One region of the Shewanella sp. HL-SH2 genome, then DNA from elsewhere that is predicted to be linked to it. Evidence: predicted binding sites of a transcription regulator. Region 1 holds the regulator's gene; each other region holds the start of a gene.

What was found. Region 1 encodes sigma-54, which starts transcription at its own class of promoters, with help from an activator protein. Its sites were predicted from a motif close to GTTGGCACGNNNNTNGNNT; they were not measured.
Region 2: a site for sigma-54 is predicted at 2,980-2,998, ahead of ACRWP9_RS02490 (DUF1328 domain-containing protein). Genes of this name have one in related genera too.
Region 3: a site for sigma-54 is predicted at 2,363-2,381, ahead of flgB (flagellar basal body rod protein FlgB). Genes of this name have one in related genera too.
Region 4: a site for sigma-54 is predicted at 2,664-2,682, ahead of nirB (nitrite reductase large subunit NirB). Genes of this name have one in related genera too.

What each region holds. Positions count from the first base shown of each region.
Region 1 is NZ_CP195035.1:1,065,964-1,071,406, forward strand. It holds gene ACRWP9_RS04660 (transposase) at 1-155, opposite strand, end outside; gene ACRWP9_RS04665 (hypothetical protein) at 187-336, opposite strand; gene ACRWP9_RS04670 (HPr family phosphocarrier protein) at 681-956, opposite strand; gene rapZ (RNase adapter RapZ) at 990-1,847, opposite strand; gene ptsN (PTS IIA-like nitrogen regulatory protein PtsN) at 1,844-2,287, opposite strand; gene hpf (ribosome hibernation promoting factor) at 2,290-2,577, opposite strand; gene ACRWP9_RS04690 (RNA polymerase factor sigma-54) at 2,604-4,097, opposite strand; gene lptB (LPS export ABC transporter ATP-binding protein) at 4,258-4,989, opposite strand; gene lptA (lipopolysaccharide transport periplasmic protein LptA) at 4,986-5,443, opposite strand, start outside.
Region 2 is NZ_CP195035.1:597,690-603,132, forward strand. It holds gene secB (protein-export chaperone SecB) at 1-340, shown strand, start outside; gene gpsA (NAD(P)H-dependent glycerol-3-phosphate dehydrogenase) at 344-1,360, shown strand; gene ACRWP9_RS02485 (NAD(P)/FAD-dependent oxidoreductase) at 1,485-2,666, shown strand; gene ACRWP9_RS02490 (DUF1328 domain-containing protein) at 3,094-3,270, shown strand; gene ACRWP9_RS02495 (hypothetical protein) at 3,344-3,538, shown strand; gene ACRWP9_RS02500 (diacylglycerol kinase family protein) at 3,600-5,270, shown strand; gene ACRWP9_RS02505 (sigma-54 interaction domain-containing protein) at 5,267-5,443, opposite strand, start outside.
Region 3 is NZ_CP195035.1:1,926,357-1,931,799, forward strand. It holds gene flgA (flagellar basal body P-ring formation chaperone FlgA) at 1-30, opposite strand, end outside; gene ACRWP9_RS08370 (chemotaxis protein CheV) at 424-1,344, shown strand; gene ACRWP9_RS08375 (CheR family methyltransferase) at 1,449-2,288, shown strand; gene flgB (flagellar basal body rod protein FlgB) at 2,415-2,813, shown strand; gene flgC (flagellar basal body rod protein FlgC) at 2,816-3,232, shown strand; gene flgD (flagellar hook assembly protein FlgD) at 3,257-4,045, shown strand; gene flgE (flagellar hook protein FlgE) at 4,108-5,443, shown strand, end outside.
Region 4 is NZ_CP195035.1:3,302,799-3,308,241, reverse strand. It holds gene cobA (uroporphyrinogen-III C-methyltransferase) at 1-718, shown strand, start outside; gene ACRWP9_RS14415 (glycosyl transferase) at 711-1,937, shown strand; gene ACRWP9_RS14410 (ANTAR domain-containing response regulator) at 1,925-2,611, shown strand; gene nirB (nitrite reductase large subunit NirB) at 2,801-5,419, shown strand; gene nirD (nitrite reductase small subunit NirD) at 5,416-5,443, shown strand, end outside.

The DNA of each region.
Region 1 (5,443 bases):
GGTTCAGTCGTTGATTTTACCCATTGGTATACCACTCTAGATGAAACGCCATATTCCTTGGCTACTTCTGATAACAAGCGGTTATGGTTAGTGACTTGATTAACCACTTGATTGATTAGTGTGTCTGGATAACGATTGCTTAGGTATTTTTTCATAATCAAAGTCCACTTTTTTGAATGCAGATATTTATCGTTTTTCAACTTCCCATTGACTAAAACCAACATTGGCAAAAAATGTGTAGTGTTGCTGAATTTTTGTAAAAATTGGGCTAGCCAATTTAAGAGTATGTCCAAAAACAGTATTAATCGTATTTAAGGTTAATTGTGTATTTCGCATAGTGCTCTCTCCAATAAGTCTTGCTAGCTTTAAATCTAGTACCACTTTGTAGGTACTAATTACTATATGAAAAGAGCGTGCCAACTATTTTTTTATTTATTTTTTATTCATTTTCAATGCGTTATGATTTTATGGTTTCTGTGGTGGTCGTAGGGTATGCAATATAATGGTGCAATTGCACTAATTCGGAGGGAGATTTAAATTATCCTAACTGCATTAATTTAACCTCAACTTAGCTCTGGTTAAGCGAGGAATTCAATAAATTAAACACGGTTAGCTATTTTAAAGCAAAGGTGGGTTCATGATGAAAAAGTAGATTCAATCGCTGGGGGAAGTGATTAGGATCAACAACCTTCTTCGAACTTGTCATTAATTAAATCGCATATAGCATCAAGCGCAGATTGTGCATCTGGCCCTTCAGCTATGATATCTATGGTTTTACCTAAGCCACTTTCAAGCATTAATAAGCCTAAAACACTGGCGGCGCTGGCCTTTTTATCACCCTGGATCAGGGTAACATTGGCATTGAATGCATTAGCAAGAATAGCCAGTTTGGTCGCCGCTCGTGCGTGTAAACCAAGCTTGTTTGATATGATGACTTGGCGCTGTAAAAGACTCATTTAGTTAAGTTCCGACAAGTAACTTTATTGCGATTATTTGTGCTTATTTATAAGCTCTCGATGTCTTGCTTGAACAACATGTTTTTTACCACTTGAAAAACGTTTAGCAAGCTGGTCGGCGATATAAACTGAACGATGCTGGCCACCAGTACAACCAATAGCTATGGTTAGGTAGCTGCGGTTATTGCGCTCTAAGTGGGGCATCCATGTTTCAAATAGGTTTTCTATTTGCCAAATGAATTTATTTACCAGCGGTTGCTGGCCAAGAAACTCCTGTACCGGTTCATCTAATCCAGTAAAGGGGCGTAATTCTATTTCCCAATGTGGGTTAGGTAAAAAGCGTACATCAAACATAAAATCGGCTTCGGCGGGCATACCATATTTAAAACCAAATGACTCAAAATTGATCACTAACTCTTTATCAACACTGCCCATTAAAATTTCACGTACTTGATCACTAAGTTGATAAATATTTAGCTTAGATGTATCGATAAAATGGTCCACGTATTCAGAAATAGGCGCTAGTAGCTCACCTTCAAATTGAATCGCATCTTGTAGGGACATATTCTTTTTCGATAAAGGATGTAGTCGTCGGGTTTCACTGTAACGTTTTAGTAGTGCCTCATCACTTGCCTGTAAAAAAAAGCTTATGACTTCCGTATCCTCAGATAACCACGCTAGCTGCTGCTGTAATACTTTACCTTGCTCTTCTATATTTCGAACATCAACACTTATAGCCACCAGTTCATTGGTGTTTCTAAGCTGTTCTAATAGCCGTCCAATTAAGGGCAGTGGTAAGTTATCAACGCAATAGTAACCTAGGTCTTCTAGTACCCTAAGTGCGACAGATTTACCTGAGCCCGAACGACCGGATACAATGACTAATTTCATGCTGTGATAACCTGATAGAGTTCAGTTGAGTTACTTGCTTTTCGTAACTGCTTAAGAATATGTTTATCCGATAACTTTTCAGCCATTGAGGATAGGGTACTGAGATGTTGCTGACACTGGTCTGCTGGCACCAGTAATGCAAATAAGAGATCCACTGGTTGTTTGTCGATAGCATCAAATGAAATCGCTTCTTCGCACTTTATAAAAACCGCGATAGGGCGAACGATGGACGTTAAACGACCATGCGGGATTGCAATGCCAGAGCCTATTCCTGTGCTACCCATTTTTTCTCTAGCCACTAGGCTTTCAAAAATCTCTTGTGAAGAGAGGGATGGGTACTGGGCTGCAGCTAAATCACTGATAAGCTCCAGTACCTTTTTCTTACTGCCCGGTGTGGCACAGGAGGTGCATTCCGGCTGCAGGATGGTACTAAGTTCCATCATTAATGCTTAGTTAATTTCTCTTTGTGTTTAATGACCTGACGATCGAGTTTATCAATCAGGGCGTCTATAGCGTGATACATGTCAGCATGTTCAGATGTCGCAAATACCTCAGCTCCATTCAAGCTGACTTTTGCTTCAGCTATCTGTTGTTGCTTTTCGACATTTAATACTACGTGGACATTATTGATCTGATCGAAATGTCGTTCAAGTTTTGTAAACTTACTTGTGACATATTCTCTTAGTGATTCAGTAATTTCAATATGATGACCCGTTAAGGTGATTTGCATATTTATCCTCCAATTGCCTAGGTAGATTATAAACTCTTACGTTGGTTTGAGGGAGGGATCATCATCGCTTCGCGGTATTTCGCTATGGTACGACGTGCAACATTAATCCCTTGTTCTGCCAGAAGATCTGCCATTTTACTGTCGCTTAGTGGTTTTTTCTGGTTTTCAGCAGCAACCAGCTTTTTAATAAAAGCTCTAATTGCTGTAGACGAACATTCTCCGCCATCATCAGTACTGACATGGCTAGAGAAAAAATACTTAAGTTCGAACAGTCCGCGCGGTGTGTGCATATACTTTTGTGTGGTGACACGCGAAATAGTGGACTCATGCATTTCGACAGCTTCAGCTATGTCATTCAACACCATAGGCTTCATGGCTTCAGCACCGTACTCAAAAAAACCTTGCTGAAATTGCACAATACAATTGGATACTTTAAGCAGGGTGTCGCTGCGGCTTTCTAAGCTTTTGATAAACCATTTGGCTTCTTGTAAGTGACCTCGAATAAATTGAGTGTCTGTTGAACTCTTACTGCTTTTTGCCATGGCGGCATATTGTTGATTAATACCTATTTTTGGCATGTTATCAGGGTTCAATTCAACCACCCAACGGCCATTCTTTTTGGTCACTGACACGTCTGGGATAACATATTCATCATCCGGTGGGGTGATCATCGTGCCAGGACGTGGATTTAAAGATTGAATTAATTCAATTGCTTCGCGCAGCTCATCTTCTTTTAGCTTAGTTTTGCGCATGAGTGTGCGAAAATCACGTCCAGCAATCAAATCTAAATAATCTTTGATTAACATTCTGGCATTATCAATATGGGGCGTGTCTGGTGCAAACTGAACAAGTTGAATCAATAAACATTCACTTAAGCTACGTGAGGCGACACCCAGAGGGTCGAAATGTTGTATACGTTTTAGTACCGCTTCGACTTCGTCTAATTCGACAGAATCATCGCCCATAGCTTCTAAAATATCTTCAGTACTTTGGGTGAGATAACCTGTGTCATCAATGGCATCAATAATGGCTGTGGCAATAGCGAGGTCTGTTTCAGAAAAAGGGGTTAGATTTTTTTGCCATTCTAAATGCTCGTATAATCCTTCGGATGTTTCACCTTGGAAGGGCATGTCATCATTTGGCATGCTGCCAGAACCCGAACCAGGGCTTGCCATTGGGGAGGCGCTGTACACTTCATCCCAGGTAGTGTCCATTGGCAAGTCTTCAGACATTTGCTCTTTAGTCATTGACTCTGCGGTGTCGACATTTGAAGTGTCTTTTTCGACTACAGGTGCGCTTACTTCATTGAAGTCAGTTTCTGATAGGTCTTTGGAGTTATCATTTTTGTTGCTAAGTGCTGAAAATTCATCTTCCATTTCAAGCAAAGGATTGGAATCTAATACTTGTTGAATTTCTTGCTGTAACTCCAAAGATGATAACTGCAGCAAACGTATAGCTTGTTGCAGCTGTGGGGTCATAGTGAGGTGCTGACCCATTTTAAGTTGGAGTGAAGCTTTCATTACTGCTGATCCCTAGAAGAATTCGGCTTTCTACACTGATTAAAGTGAGTGATAGTCGCAATTTTTTAACAAATGGTTTTACTTTACCTATACACGATCAATTAGCTTAGTCGCCAGAAACATTTTGCCAAGCAAGTGCTTCAGATCCTATTTAGATTAACTATAGCTTGAATTGTTCGCCTAAGTATACTGCTCGAACTTGCTGATTGTTGAGTACTTCAGTTGGGGTGCCTTCGGCAATCAAATTCCCCTGGCTAACAATATATGCCCGCTCACACACATCAAGTGTTTCACGGACATTATGATCAGTAATTAATACGCCTAGGCCACGGTGTTTGAGTTGCAGAATAATTTTCTTAATATCAATCACTGAAATAGGGTCAACACCCGCAAAGGGCTCATCTAACAATATAAATTTAGGATTGGCTGCTAAAGCGCGTGCAATTTCTACCCGTCGTCTTTCACCACCAGATAGCGACATGCCTAAGCTATCGCGAATATGGGTAATATGGAATTCTTCTAAAAGATGCTCCAGTTCCTGAATTCGCTCATCCGAAGTCATCGATTTTCGGGTTTGCAACACGGCCATAATATTATCGTGCACACTGAGTTTTCTAAAAATACTGGCTTCTTGTGGTAAATAGCCAATACCTTTTCGCGCACGTAAATGCATTGGGTCAGCAGTTAAGTCATCGTCATCAATTAAAATGCGGCCATGGTCACTTTTGACTAAACCAACAACCATATAAAACGTGGTCGTTTTACCTGCGCCATTGGGACCAAGTAGTCCGACAATTTGGCCTGTTTTTACAGTTAAGCTGACACTTTTAACCACTTGACGACTTTTATAGCTTTTAGCTAAATTCTCAGCTGTTAAGGTAATTTGGGTCATTGGTTACCTTGCTTTTTTAACGGGATTTCAGGTAATTTTTGTGCTGGTGACTCATCATTTTGGAAATTTTCCGGTTGAATAATGGTAATAACACGATCTTCACCTTTACCGGTACTTTCAGCGATAAGTTCCTGAGCATTGATATTGTAACGGATCACGTTACCCGTCACTTTACTGCCTGCTTGATCTAGCTTAGCGTTACCTGTTAATAACAGTCCAGTTGTTGCTAAGTCATAACGAATTTCATTGGCGCTTGCTGTACCTATGCGACCATCATCAAGTTCTTGTGAAAATGTAGCAGGGTTACCGGTCGCAATGAGCGTTTTAGTCTGGCCGTTTTCAGCTGAAAATGCCCGCAGTTCATCGGCTTCGATATTGATCGAGCCTTGGGTAATTTTTACTGGGCCGTTAAAAATAATTTGATTATTTTTAACGTCTGCTCGTTGACTTACGG
Region 2 (5,443 bases), 470 kb from region 1:
CACGCGCAGTACTAAGTTATCTGACGATACTTATGAAGTGGTACTTTCTTTAACTGTTACCGCTAAAAATGGCGACGAAACAGCTTTCTTATGTGAAGTTCAGCAAGCGGGTATTTTCTCTATCGTTGGCTTAACAGAGCCACAATTAGCACATTCTTTAGGCGCTTATTGCCCTAACGTATTGTTCCCATATGCTCGTGAAACTGTTTCTGGTTTAGTTGCTCGTGGTACTTTCCCACAACTTAACTTAGCGCCTGTGAACTTTGATGCACTATTTGCTCAATATGTTCAACAGCGTCAAGCGGCTGCTGCAGAAGCGCCAGCTGAAGCTAACGCGTAAGTGATGAGCAGCACTGCCGAAATAACGGTATTAGGGGCGGGGTCTTATGGCACCGCCCTTGCTATTTCTTTAGCAAGCAATGGCCATAAAACCTTATTATGGGGACACGATCCCAAGCGCATGCAGGCATTGGCCGATTCGCGCAGCAATGAAGCTTACCTACCCGGAATAACATTCCCTGACTGTTTGCACATTGAACTTGATTTAGCTAAAGCCTTAGCTGCTAGTAAAAATGTGTTAGTGGTTGTGCCAAGTCATGTTTTTGGTGATGTATTAAAGCAAGCCAAACCCTTGTTGCGCAGTGATGCTCGTATTGTGTGGGCGACCAAAGGTTTAGAGCCTGAAACAGGCCGCTTATTACAAGATGTAGCACGTGAACAATTGGGTGAGCAATATCCCCTAGCGGTATTGTCTGGCCCTACATTTGCTAAAGAATTAGCCGCAGGTTTACCAACAGCAATATCGGTAGCGGGTACTTGTCCGCAGTTCACCCATGACTTAGTTGAGCTTTTACATAGCCCTAAACGTTTACGTGTATATGCCAATGATGATTTCACTGGTATTCAGCTTGGTGGAGCGGTAAAAAATGTTATCGCTATTGGTGCTGGTATGTCTGACGGTATTGGCTTTGGTGCAAATGCACGTACCGCACTCATCACTCGTGGTTTAGTTGAACTAAGCCGTTTAGGTGAAGCTATCGGCGCCGATGCATCAACCTTCATGGGGATGGCGGGTTTAGGTGATTTGGTATTAACCTGTACCGATAATCAGTCGCGTAATCGTCGTTTTGGTTTGGCTTTAGGTCAAGGCAAAGACGTGATCACCGCCCAAGAAGAAATCGGTCAAGTAGTCGAAGGTTACCGAAACACTAAAGAAGTGTTTACCTTAGCCAAACGCCTAGGGGTAGAAATGCCGATCACCGAGCAAATTTACCAAGTGTTATACCAAGGTAAAGCACCGGTTGAAGCAGCAAAAGAGTTACTCAGTCGAGACAAAAAATCTGAAACACTGAAAAAATAGTGCAACAGAGCGGCTAAGTTAACCGTGAGTAGATACCAAAAAGGATGCTAAAATAGCATCCTTTTTTGCATTTAATATTTATCAATTAAATACAAAACAACCCATTTAAAGTGTGGAGTAAAACGTGAAACATCATGACGTAATTATTATCGGCGCCGGCGCGGCAGGATTAATGTGTGCTGCAACTGCGGGTTATCGTGGTCGTGATGTCCTCGTGCTAGACAACGCCAAACAAGCTGGCCGTAAAATACTTATCAGTGGTGGTGGACGATGTAACTTCACTAATCAAAAGGTTGAACCAAATCAGTTTCTTTGTGGTAACCCTCACTTTGTCAAATCGGCATTAGCTCGCTATCGTTCAAGCGATTTTATTGAGCTGGTTGAACGTCATGGTATTGAATACCAAGAGCGTGATCACGGGCAGTTATTCTGTAATGACTCAGCCAAAGAAATAGTCACCATGCTGATGACCGAGTGCGAATGGGCAGGGGCAAAGGTTCAGCTGCGAACTGAAATGCTATCTGTTACTAAAACAGATACAGGATTTAATTTAACTACCTCAAATGGTGATTTTAGTTGCGAGTCGTTAGTTATCGCAACAGGCGGCTTATCAATGCCTAAACTTGGCGCGACACCATATGGCTATAAAATTGCAGAACAGTTTGGTTTAAAGGTACTGCCTACCAGTGCTGGCTTAGTTCCATTTACGTGGCATGCCGAACAAAAAGTGCGCTTTGAGCCGTTATCGGGTATTGCTGTGCCGACAACCATTACCGCTCAAGATGGCACTCAATTTAGTGAGGCCTTACTGTTTACTCATCGTGGTCTATCAGGCCCAGCAGTGCTACAAATTTCAAATTACTGGCAACCAGGTGAGGCAATTTCTATCAATTTATTACCGGGTGAGAATGCGCTAGATAAAATCGAATTCGCACTGAAACATCATCCGAAACAAAGCCTGCGAAATACCCTTAGCCAATGGCTACCGAAGCGATTAGTTGAAGCCTTATTTGAAGAAGCGCAATTGGATAAAGCATTAAATCAACTGGGCCATGGCGAGCGTGAAACGTTGGCTAGTGAGTTAAATGACTGGTCTATTGTCATGAATGGTACAGAAGGCTATCGCACTGCAGAGGTTACCTTGGGTGGTGTTGATACTAATGAGTTGTCATCAAAAACCATGCAAGCCAATAAGGTACCAGGTTTGTATTTCATTGGTGAGGTAATGGATGTAAGTGGTTGGTTAGGAGGGTTTAATTTTCAATGGGCATGGTCATCTGGCGTTGCGGCGGGGTTAGCTGTTTAAAGAGTTTTTTATGAGTTCTTTTGTCAAAATACAGAGGAACTCTGCTTTATAACTTTAGGTCGTTTTTCCTTTAATCAATCGTTTTTTTATTCATACTTTTTCTAATGCCTCTTCGTCATCTTGTTGTAACCACCTCGATTTTTCGTCGATATCCCCAATAATTTATTGGAATGCTCCTTTCCCCATAATTAATGTGAAACTCTTACCGAATTGTCGGTAATTATTGCCAATAACTGAGTTTGTTAATGATATTGAAATAAAGGATTTAAATTTATTTTCTTTACTTATTAGGCTCTTAGTTGGTTTTTTTAAGGTTGGCATGAAGTTGGCTTGGTATAAAGTAGTTAAATGATACACAAACAGTTGTTCATTAATACTAGTTTGTTTTTGTGCGTTATTGATCGTCCCATACTCAAGGAGGTTTCTTATGTTAGGTTGGACATTGATGTTTTTAGTTATTGCTATCATTGCAGGGGTGTTAGGTTTTGGTGGTATTGCTGGTACGGCAGCCGGTATTGCGAAAATAATCTTCTTTATTTTTATTGTGTTACTTGTTATCTCTTTAGTAGCAAGTGCAATACGAGGTAAAGCACCTAGGGCATAACATGATACAAGTGACGCCTTATATTTAATACATAAACTACAAATGGAATGGCCTCATGGTCAAGGAGATCAATATGAATTTACTAAAAAAATTAAGCATGATAATTTTATTAGGATTAACAACAGTAGGCATGATGGCGTGCTCTGATAACAAAGCTGAAAATGCGGGTGAAAAAGTTGATGAGATGATGACAGACGCCGGTAATGCAGTTGAAGACGCGTGTGAAGACGTAAAGGAAGGTCTTAAAGCAGAAGACCCTAACTGTTAAAGATACTAGGCAGCGCACAATAATGCGCTGATTTCTGTTGTTTTTAAAATAGGACGCTTATATGTTAACCAAGATAAATATTAAGTATTACTACACAGGCGGGGCTTTATTAGCTGCGCTTTTGTGTGTGTTATTTAATTCACCATGGGCTAAATTTTTTATTGGTTGGTTAGCACTCTCTTTGGGTTTAGTGAGTTTTGCTTATTGGTTTAATGCTGGTGGTGTTTTTCGTAAAAAACAAAATGGTTCAATTCCTTGGTATATCAGCTGGGGATTCGTCCCTTTTCTATTGGGGTGTCAGGTTTATAATGCCTGGGCAAGAAAACACGATAAAGTACCCGCAATTCAAAAAATTGAAGATCAACTCTATTTAGCATGCCGTCTATTTCCTTCTGATATTGAATACCTTAAAACCCAAGGGGTTGATGCCATTCTCGATGTGACGGCTGAATTTGATGCATTAGATGGCACATTATTGGCTGAAGATATTGATTATTTAAATGTGCCTGTTTTAGATCATAGTGTCCCCTCGGAAGCACAACTTAATCAGGCGATAAATTGGCTAAATAATCAGGTTCGTAACGGTAAAAAGGTTGTAGTACATTGTGCGCTAGGCCGTGGACGGTCAGTACTCGTGCTAGCTTCTTATCTTGCTTGTCGCGATAGCAAAAGTAATTTAGAGGATGTGTTGCATTCTATTAATGAAATTCGCCATACCGCTCGTTTGAATAAATGGCAATTTACAAAAGTATCCCAAATGTACCAACAAAATCGAATTAAAATTAATAAAACACTCTATTTAATTGCTAATCCTGTGTCGGGTGGTGGCAAGTGGCAAGATGATGCTGAATATATTCAACAAACCTTATCGAGCTATTATCGAGTAAAGCTGCTTGAGACGACAGAAGATAAAGATGCTGCAGTACAAGCCCGTGAAGCCGTTAAGTGCGGGGCAGATATAGTTGTAGCCTGTGGGGGGGACGGTACGGTTAATGAAGTTGCTTCGATATTGGTAAACACCACAATGACATTAGGTATTATTCCGATGGGGACGACAAATGCCTTGGCTCATACCTTATTTGGTGTCGGCAGTAAGGTGATCCCTGTTGCTCAAGCCGTGGATATTTTGATTCAAGGCCATTATCAACCTATTGATACCGCAATATGTAATGAACGGATAATGCTATTGCTAGTGGGTATTGGTTTTGAACATAAGATGATTGAAACTGCTAATCGAGATAAAAAAAATGAGTCGGGTCAGTTTGCTTATTTGAGTGGCCTATGGGATGCCATTGATGAAAATCAGCCATTATCTTTGTCTATGCAATTAGATGATGGTAAAACACATACCATTGATACTACCAGTATAGTGATTGCCAATTCAGCACCTTTCAGCAGTTTACTCGCACAGGGTAATGGCGAGCCTAATATCATTGATGGACTATTAGATATTACTTGGATTGAGCCGACAGAGTCATCACAAGAGCAGCTACTGAGTTTGGTCGATTTATTATTTACTGGGATTACGCGTCTGTGGAACCAAACTAATAACAAGCTTGAGTCTGATGCAATACATCATGCCCAAGCTAAAAAAATATACTTAACAGCTCAACAAAAAATACATTATGTGATTGATGGAGAGCTTTTTGAATCTAATGATGTCACGGTAGAGGTTGTGCCGAAATCATTGAAGGTTTTTGTGCCTAAAACCAGCCCGATTTTGAGGCGTTAATCGGCACTGCCTTTATCTTCATACTTACTGAGTTTGTTATACAAGGTTTTAACGCTTATACCCAGTTGTTCGGCGGTATCATTTTTGTTACCGTCAGCTTGCTCTAGCGCTTGATAAATAGCGACCTTTTCTATTTCATCTAAACGCATACCAGCGGGTACTATAATCTTATC
Region 3 (5,443 bases), 860 kb from region 1:
ATAAAAAAATAACAAAAAATATATTTTCATAATGAAGATACTAGCTTGTTTAGCCAGAATGCACCTATACTTAAATTCTATAAAGATAAAAAGAATAAATTGATCTAGAGTCTTTTGAAAATATTGATGCCGCTTGTGTATGTGCTTATTTGATATCAAATACGGCATAGTTTGCTAAGCTGTAGCGACAATATATTGACTTATCTCGTTATTTATTCTGCTAATGCAATTAATATAATTTAAAAGCAATAATCATGCCGGTAGTAAGTTATTGGCTTGACCCAGTGCATAGTCTAATAATGAGCAGCAGGAAGGACAAATTTAATCCTCCTAAGCAAGACAAATCATGATTCGATTTATGTTTTTAAGTAAAACAAGCTAGTATCTATTTATTCGGATATTTTAATAAAAAAAGGCAGTGTTATGTCGAGTATCATGGAATCAGTCAACAAACGTACTCAATTAGTTGGCCAAAACCGATTAGAGTTACTGTTGTTTAAGCTTAATGGCCGTCAACGCTTTGGCATTAACGTGTTTAAAGTGAAAGAAGTGCTTCAATGTCCTCCTTTAACTAAGTTACCTAAACTGAGCCCGTTTGTTAAAGGGGTTGCACACATTCGTGGTGCCACTATTTCAGTCATTGACTTAAGCGCTGCAACAGGTGGACGTCCACTCACTTCTACTGAGAATTGCTTCATTATCATTTCTGAATACAATCGCAGTGTTCAAGGTTTCTTAGTCAGTTCTGTCGAACGTATTATCAACATGAATTGGGCAGCCATTATGCCTCCGCCAAAAGGTGCTGGGCGTTATTCTTACTTGACTGCTGTTACTGAAATTGAAGGTGAGTTGGTTGAAATTTTAGACGTGGAAAAAATTCTTGATGAAATTTCTCCTGTTAAAACGGCAATCAGTGAAGAAGTTGATAAGACATTAACCATAGACAGAGAACAAAATTATCATGTCATGGTGATAGATGATTCTGCTGTAGCACGTAAGCAAATTATTCGTTCTCTTGAGTCTTTAAATTTACAAATTGATACCGCCAAAGATGGTAGAGAAGCACTGAACAAACTCAAGGCTATAGCTAAAGAGATGGATGATGTATCGTTAGAGATCCCTTTGATTATTTCCGATATTGAAATGCCTGAAATGGATGGATATACCCTTACAGCTGAAATTAGAGATGACCCTAAGTTAAAAAATATTAAGGTTGTGTTACACACTTCTTTAAGTGGCGTATTTAATCAGGCAATGGTACAAAAAGTTGGCGCAAATGACTTTATTGCTAAGTTTAATCCTGATGAATTAGCCGCAGCGGTAAACAAACATTTAAGTTTGTAATCCTTTCTGTCTATTCAACGCAGTAGGCAGCATGAAAATTCATGAATGTTAGTTATGCGTAAAAGCTCTAATGATAGGGCAAATATAACTCATTATATTAGGATGTGAATGTGACAGATAAATCACTCGCAGAAGCAGAATATAATCAATTTAGATTGTTTTTAGAACAACACAGCGGCATCGTTTTAGGTGAAAATAAACAATACCTAGTACGAAGCCGTTTAGCACCATTGATGGGCAAATACAGTTTACCCTCGCTCTCTGAAGTGGTTAAGCATTCAATGAAGCCCACCGAACGTCAATTACGTGCGGAAGTGATTGACGCGATGACAACCAATGAAACATTGTGGTTTCGTGACCGCTATCCATTTGATTTATTACATAATACTTTATTACCTGAATATTCTAAGTTAGGTCGTTCATTGCGTATTTGGTCTGCGGCTTGTTCTTCAGGGCAAGAGCCTTACTCATTAGCAATGACCGCTTTAGAGTATCAACAACGCAAGCCGGGTGCACTGCCTGGTGGTGTGACTATTCAAGCGACTGATTTGTCACCTTCGATGCTTGAACGTTGTAAAAATGCTGAATATGATGGCTTGGCATTGGCGCGTGGATTATCAGAAGAACGTAAACGTCAGTTTTTTGATGCTTTGCCTAATGGCAATATGAAAGTCAAAGATAATGTTAAGCGGTTAGTGAATTTTAGAGCGCATAATTTACTTGAAAGTTATACGCTTTTAGGAAAATACGACATTATTTTTTGTCGTAATGTATTGATTTATTTTGCGCCTGAGGCAAAGGCTAAAATTTTGCGGCAATTTGCTGCCGCTTTAAACCCAAAAGGTATTTTATTTCTTGGGGCATCAGAATCTATTTCCGGATTAACAGAAGAATTTGACATGGTCCGCTGTAACCCTGGTATATATTACCAAAAGAAAACCTAGTTTAACCTATTGAAAAGCATGTGTTACTTTTTTCACATGCTTTCCTTTCTATATATCCTCCCATTGATTAAATAATTGGCATAACCTTTGCTTTATATCTATCAGTTAGCTGATGGAGGCAATTTTATGGCGATTAATTTTGATAATGCACTTGGGGTACATCAATACTCCCTTGGTGTCAGGGCACAGCGCGCTGAAGTGCTATCAAGTAACATAGCGAATGCGAATACCCCAGGGTATAAGGCACGCGATGTCGATTTTGCCTCAGCAATGCAAGCTGCTAGTTCTCGTCAGAAAGGTTTAACGATGAGTGCCACTAATGAAAAGCATTTTGATTTAACTGCTCTCAGTCAGCAACATGTCAAATTCCGAGTCCCTAACCAACCTGATACTGGCGATGGTAATACGGTTGATATGCAACAAGAACAATCAGCCTTTATGCAAAACTCTATTGAATACCAAATGTCATTGGGATTCCTAGAAAGTAAGTTTTCAGGTATGCGTAAAGCATTACGAGGTGATTAATCATGAGCTTATTTAATATATTCAATGTCGCCGGTTCAGGTATGACAGCACAGTCTGTCCGCTTAAATACCACCGCAAGTAACATTGCTAATGCTGACTCTGTTTCCAGTAGTATTGATCAAACTTATCGTGCTAGACATCCTGTATTTGAAGCTGAAATGTCTAAAGCTAGTCATCAGCAATCAGGTTCTCATCGCGTTAATGTCAGTGGCATTGTTGAAAGTGATAAGCCATTGGTTAAAGAATATTCACCAGATCACCCTATGGCCGATGGTGACGGTTTCATTTATAAGCCTAATGTAAATGTAATGGAAGAAATGGCTGATATGATTTCAGCTTCTCGCTCTTATCAAATGAATGTTCAAGTCGCAGATGCAGCTAAAACAATGCTGCAACAAACACTTAGAATGGGTAAATAACATGATTATTGTAGGAGGTAAATGATGAGCCTCGTTAATCCATATAGTAGCCAATCTTTGCCACAACAGGCATCTGCATTGTCTAATACCGGTACGGTTAGTAAAAATACCGTCCAATCGAACACGGCGAGTACGACAACAGGTAATCCATTTCTAGATGGTATTCGTTTACCTGATGCGCCTGAAACTCCTGCAGCGAAAGATCAAATGCTTAAGCAGGAAGATTTTTTTGCACTGCTTAGTCAGCAACTTTCAATGCAAGATCCGTTTAAGCCAGTTGATAATGATCAAATGATTGCTCAAATGGCTTCATTCTCAACAGTTGATGGTATTTCAAATTTAAATAAAGAAATTCTCAATTTGAATGGTGTAATGAGTTCAAGCCAGGCATTACAAGCTTCTAGTTTAGTTGGGCGCAAAGTGTTGATCCCATCAGACACTGGATCTATTTCGCCGGCAAGTCCTGAACTTAAAGGTGTGGTAAGTACACCTGCTGCTATTGATAAAATAAGCATTCGTATTGAAGATGAATCAGGTCAGTTAATTAAGACCTTTGATATTGATGGCAGTGCAGGCGGAAACGTCGATGTGACATGGGACGGTTTAGATAAAAATGGTAAACCTGTGGTTGAAGGTGCTTACGTCATTAAAGCTAGCGGTAAAGTCGATGGACAATCTCAAGATTTACCTGTTTCTACTTATGCACATGTGACGAGTGTTTCATTAGGTACAGCAGCAACTGGGGCGATTCTCAATCTTCGAGGTATTGGTGGCATTAAATTGACCGATGTACTTGCGGTGTCCGAATCATAAATTTAATAACGCTTGTGACAAGAAATTGTCATTAAAGAAAACCTGATTACTCGAGGTGAAATATGTCTTTTAACATCGCATTAAGTGGTATTGCAGCCGCTCAAAAAGATCTAAATACCACAGCCAATAACATTGCAAACGTAAATACTATAGGCTTCAAGGAGTCTCGTGCGGAGTTTGCCGATGTGTATGCTAACTCAATTTTTTCTAACAGCAAAACTGCAGTCGGTGGCGGTGTTGCTACAACTCAAGTAGCACAACAGTTTCACCAAGGTAGTTTACAGCTTACCAGTAACTCTTTGGATATGGCGATAAGTGGTGGAGGTTTTTTTGTGACCTCATCAGGGATTGGCACACGTGACCAATCATTTACCCGAGCAGGCGCTTTTAAGGTTGATTCAAACAATTATATGGTTGACTCAGCGGGCAACTTTTTACAGGGCTTTCCTGTGGATAAGGACGGTAATTCGACTTCAGTGAGTTTAACTACTACTCAGGCAATTAAAGTACCAGACACAGCAGGAAGTCCTATTATGTCTAGTAAAGTCGGTCTACAGATGAATCTAAATGTCGGTGAGTCACCTTTAGACCCTGCTGCATTTGATCCTGACGATGCTGATACATTTAATAATTCCACTTCAGTGACTATCTATGACTCATTGGGTGAATCGCATATCATGACCAGCTACTTTATTAAGCCTGAAAACGGTTCCTACACAGGTGAAAGTAACTGGGTTGCATTTTACGCCATTGATGGTAAACCAGTAAGTTTAGATGGTGCAGCAGGCCAATATAGTGTTGATACTACGGGTGATGGTTTAGTTGATGGTGCACCTCGTGATGCACAAACTGCAGGTGGTTGGAGAGGATCTGTCATAAAGTTTAATGACTCTGGTACTTATACCGGTAGCAATCCTACAGTGCTAAAAACTCTGCCACTGGGTGTTACTGGTGCCAATGTATTAGGGCCTGGAGCTGATGGCTCACAGACTGTTACGATTGATTTTAATAATCCGACACAATATGCCTCACCATTTGAAGTCACTGAGTTAACTCAAGATGGTACAACAGTAGGTCGATTAACTAACGTAGGTATAGGTGCTGATGGTTTAGTCACAGCAAGCTATAGTAATGGTTCTACTGTGCCTTTATCGCGAGTCGCTTTAGTTCGCTTTGCAAATGAGCAAGGTTTAACTCAGGTAGGGAATACTGCCTGGAAGGCGAGTTTAGATTCTGGCCCTGCATTAGCGGGCGAAGCAAATAGCGGTACTTTCGGAAGTATTCGTTCTTCATCACTTGAACAATCGAATGTTGACTTAACTACAGAATTAGTTGATTTAATCTCTGCCCAACGTAACTTCCAAGCCAATTCCCGTACGCTTGAAGTTAACAATACCT
Region 4 (5,443 bases), 2.1 Mb from region 1:
GTTCGATAGCCTAGTCAGTAGCGATATTTTGACCTTAGTGAATGCGCAGTGCCAACGTCATTTTGTCGGTAAACGTTGCGGCCAGCCCAGTACTCAGCAGGATGATATTAATGCGTTATTGCTTAAATTAGCTCAGCAAGGGTTAAAAGTAGTCCGTTTAAAAGGTGGCGACCCACATATATTTGGCCGCGGCGCTGAGGAAGCACTTTATCTCGCTAATCATGGAGTGCGCTCGCAGTTTTTTGCCGGGGTTACCGCTGCTTTGGGCAGTGCTGCCAGCACAGGTATTCCACTGACTTTTCGAGGTGTCGCGCGCAGTGTCACTTTAATTACCGGTACTAAAATGACCGATGCCGATAATGCTAATGCGCCAACACAATGGCAGGCGTTACTCGCGGCGCAATCTACCTTAGTTTTCTATATGGGGAAAGAGCAGGCAGTTGGAATTTCACATGGATTAATAAACGCAATGTGCGCGGCAAATCTGCCGGTTGCTTTTGTCACTAATGGCGGGCGTCCCAATCAATTAGTCACTTATTCAACCGTCGGTAATATGGGGCACGATGCATTAACCATTAAAAATTCAGGGCCAACGCTAATTATTATCGGTGAAGTGGTCAGTGTTGGGTTGCTGTTGTCGCAGTTACTTGCCGACATTGACGATAACACCCAGCATTCATTCCCCCAAAGCGAATCATTTGAGGTGTTATATGCCTAAAATTGGACAGCTTGAACTCACCTCTGTTGAAGACTTTGACTTTCGATTATTGATCAAAGCGCTTGGCAAGGGCGAAAAAGGCTCACGCAGTTTAACGTTTGCCGAAGCCAGTTTGTTAATTCAAGGTTTTGCCAAGGGCAAAGTCACTAAAGCCCAAATGGCCAGTGCAATGATGCTAATGCGGGTGCGAGGCGAAACCGTGGCAGAGGTAGCAGGTGTTGTTGCTGGGCTTAAACACACTATTAATCCTGCTTGGGGGGAATTAAACGTTGATATTGATTGGCCTGTTTATGCCGGAAAACGTGAGCAGTTGCCCTGGTTACTGCTGGTGACAAAGATGTTAGCCCGCAAAGGTATGCGGATTATGTTACACGGTGATAGTCAGGCCTTGCCCCATCGTCGACATGTTGAGTCTTGCATTCAAGCATTAGATATTGCCCTGTGTCAAACGGCAGAAAAAGCACAACAAGCATTGGATGATAGCGGCATAGTCTATGTGCCTGCAGGTGATTTAGCCCCAGTGTTAGATGATTGCCGTTTGTTGCATCAAGAACTTGGCTTAAGAAGCATTATTCAAACCGCATCTCGCTGCATCAACCCTAGCAATGCGCCATTGAGCCTACGCAGTTATTTTCATCCTGGGCTTGATGAATTGCATCAAAAAGTGGCAGAAAAATTATTTACTGAAGATGTCTACCAACAAGGTGTTGTCGCTATTTTTAAAGGCTTACAAGGCGAGACGGAAATAAATCCCCGAGTAACAACTGATGTTCAAGTTGTGCAATGCTCTGGTGAGAATGTCCAGTTTAGTGCATTTGAGCTACCAACATTGTTGGAGGGCTTTTCTGGTGCAAAAGTGGGCCAGGCAGAACTGCCTAGTGAAATACTTGCGCAGCTTTGGCGCACAGAAAACACCACAGAATTAAGCTATCTACATCTTAATGAGTCCTCATCTTGTCGCACTCAACCAATGACGCCTGCAATGCATGAGCAAGCGTTAAGCAGTGTGCAAGCTACGCTGTGTTTGGTGTTGAGTTTACATGACGTTTTACATGCTAATAGTCTTGTTCTTGCGAATAATATGACTCTGAGTCAGTGCTGGTGGACTGGGCGATTAGTGCCAATAAGCGCATCTGAAACACATATTAATCCGGCCCACTTATCTCAGTCATTAATCACATCTCCGTTAACTACCAAGGAGAAATCATGCACAGTGTAATTTTATCCGATCCTACCTTCTCTGTGCTTGATACCGCGGCGCAGCGCTTGGCTGATTATCAAACCGTTTTAGCCTCTCTGGGCAAAGTCAGTGTCGTGAATTCAATCAGTGCTGTTGAAAGAATTTCGACACATTTTGATGTTTTACTAGTATTAACTGACACGCTAGAAGGGCAGATTGATGGTTTTATTCAGCGTTGCCTGTTAAACCAACCCACCGCCATTATTGTGAATGTTAATCAGTGGCAACCTCAGCAATTAGAAGGCTTGTTGGCCTGTGGTCGACTCACTTTTGTCCCCGACATTATGGTCGCCAGTCGATTACTGAGCTTAGTTGATTTGGCCAGGGCGCGTTTGAATGCTGCCAATAAAAGTATCGCAGAATTCAAAAAATTAGCTGATGAAATTAAAGGTCTAAAACTCTTGAACCAAGCCAAATTGATTGTAATGCAACAAGGGTTTGATGAAGCAAAAGCACACCAAATTATTCAGCAACAAGCAATGCAAAAGGGCGTCAGCGTGGCTCAAATGTCAGCACAAATTATTGCCGTGATGACATCCGGTCAGGCTGAAAAAAATGCAGGAATATCGGTTATGCCAGAAAGCAGTGCGCCTCATTATGGTGCGACTGCGCTTAATATGAACGTAGCAAGCAGAAATGTGAGTAATAGCTAGGTTGTAGGTTATTGTTTTAAAAGTAGTAAATGTTTTTGATAATGAAATTGTTTTTGGCATGTAGTCTGCAACATCATTATCAGTAAGGTTTACATTAAAAATTGGGTTTTATTATGGCAAAGGCGCCAACTTCTTAAACGAAGTTGGCGCCTTTTGTTTTTAATAAACCAAGGCATGAAGGAGCCGCATATGGCAGTCACAAAATCTAAGTTAGTTGTCGTGGGTAATGGCATGGTTGGTCATCATTTTATTGAACAATTGTGTAGCCTGGGGCTGAATAAACAATTTGATGTACATGTCTTTGGTGAAGAGCCTCGCCCGGCATATGACCGGGTGCAATTATCCAAGTATTTTGAAACCGGCACAGCCGATTCTCTTATGTTAACCAGTGCGCAAGATTATGCTGATTGGGGAATTAATTTACACCTTAATACGCAAATTACCGCCATTGATATTGCCACTAAAACACTCACCAGCGCGAAAGGTGATCAATATCAATATGACCGTTTAGTGCTGTCGACAGGCTCATTCCCATTCGTGCCACCGATCAAAGGCAGCGACCGTCAGCAATGTCTGGTTTATCGCACCATTGAAGACCTACAAGACATTCAAGCCGCAGCCAACAACAGTAAAGTGGGCGTCGTTGTCGGCGGTGGTTTATTGGGGCTTGAAGCGGCCAATGCCATGATGCAGTTAGGAGTAAAAACCCATGTGGTTGAGTTTGCACCGCAATTGATGCCGGTTCAGCTTAACGACAAAGCCGGTGATTTGTTATGTAGCAAAATTGAGCAGCTCGGGGTGAGTGTTCATACCTCTAAAGCGACTACTGCAATTATTGATGGTGAAACCGCGTTGCATCGAATGACATTCAGTGATGAATCATATTTAGAAGCCGACATGATCGTGTTTTCTGCCGGTATTCGTCCGCAGGATGCATTGGCTAGAGTGTCCAACATTAATATTGGTGAGCGCGGCGGCATTGAAATTGACGATTACTGCTTAACCTCAGCACCTGATGTTTATGCCATTGGTGAGTGCGCTTTATGGCAACAAAAAATATTTGGCTTAGTCGCGCCGGGTTATCAAATGGCCCGTGTTGCGGCATCGCATATCGCCGCATCGGTATCTATTTTAGAACCTAAAAATAAAGCCGCTAGCTTTACCGGCGCCGATATGAGCACCAAACTAAAATTGCTGGGTGTAGATGTTGCCGCAATTGGCGCCAGTCGTGGTTTTGATAATGCACAGTTTGTCGAGCTATCTGATAATCAAGCGGGTATTTACAAAAAACTCTGGTTAGATGAAACCGGCAAATTTTTAAAGGGCGCCGTGCTGGTGGGCGATAATAGCGACTACAGCCGTTTATTAGAGGCTTATTTATCGCAGGATGAAATTATCGGCTCAGCGGTTGAGTTGTTATTAGCGGGCGCAGAATCTGAAGCAGATTTAAAAGACACTTCAATAGTGTGTTCATGCCATCAGGTGACCAAAGGCGATATTGTCGATGCAGTGAAAGCCGGTAATCATAAAATGGCTGAAATCAAATCATGTACTCGTGCCGCATCGGGTTGTGGTGGTTGTGCACCTATGGTGCAAAAAATTATTGACCAAACATTACAAGCGCAAGGGCTAGATTTTAATGCGGGAATTTGTGCTCATTTTGATCATGACCGTCAAGCCTTGTATCACCTTTGTCAGGTAGAAGGCATTAATGATTTTGAGACATTAATGACCTTGCATGGCAAACCTTCACCCCAAGGTCACACCTATGGATGTGATATTTGTAAGCCTGCAGCAGCATCCATTTTTGCCAGTTTACAAAATCAATATGTACTAAACCAAGACAATAGCCATGTGCAATTACAAGACACTAATGATGCGTTTTTAGGTAATCTGCAAAAAGACGGCTCTTATTCAATTGTGCCGCGCATTGCTGGCGGTGAAATTACCCCTGCCAAACTTATCGCTATGGGGCAAATCGCGCAAGATTATGACCTATACACCAAAATTACCGGCGGCCAACGTATCGATATGTTCGGTGCGCAGTTATCGCAATTACCTGAAATTTGGCAAAAACTGATTGATGCAGGTTTTGAAACCGGTCATGCGTACGGCAAATCTTTGCGCACGGTTAAATCTTGCGTTGGCAACACATGGTGCCGTTACGGCGTGCAAGACGCGATTGGCTTAGCGATTGATTTAGAAAATCGCTACAAAGGCTTACGCAGTCCTCATAAATTAAAATTTGCGGTATCAGGTTGTACCCGTGAGTGTGCAGAAGCCCAAAGCAAAGACATTGGTGTAATAGCAACTGACAAGGGTTGGAATTTATATGTTGCCGGTAATGGTGGTATGCGCCCGCGACATGGTGATTTATTTGCAACCGATTTAAGCACAGCAGAGCTATACCAATATATCGATCGAGTGTTGATGTTCTATGTAAAAACAGCCGATAAATTACAACGTACTTCAACGTGGATGGACTCGTTAGAAGGTGGTTTAGGCTACTTAAAGTCAGTGGTTATTGATGATGCACTAGGTCTTAACACTGAGCTTGAAAAACAAATGGACAGCATCGTCGCCTCTTACCAATGTGAGTGGAAAACCAGTCTTGAACAGCCATCATTCCTAAGCCGCTTCAATGAGTTTGTTAACCCGGCAGATGCCCCTAAAGCGGACACTTCAGCCTATCAACGCATACGTGAACAGCGTTTTCCCGCCATTAAAGATGCAGGGGCAGGGACTATCGCTATTCGCGATATTACTGATGTACAAACAAACGATACTGTTGAGGAGGTTGTAGCATGAGTTGGATAAATATTTGTGATGAAA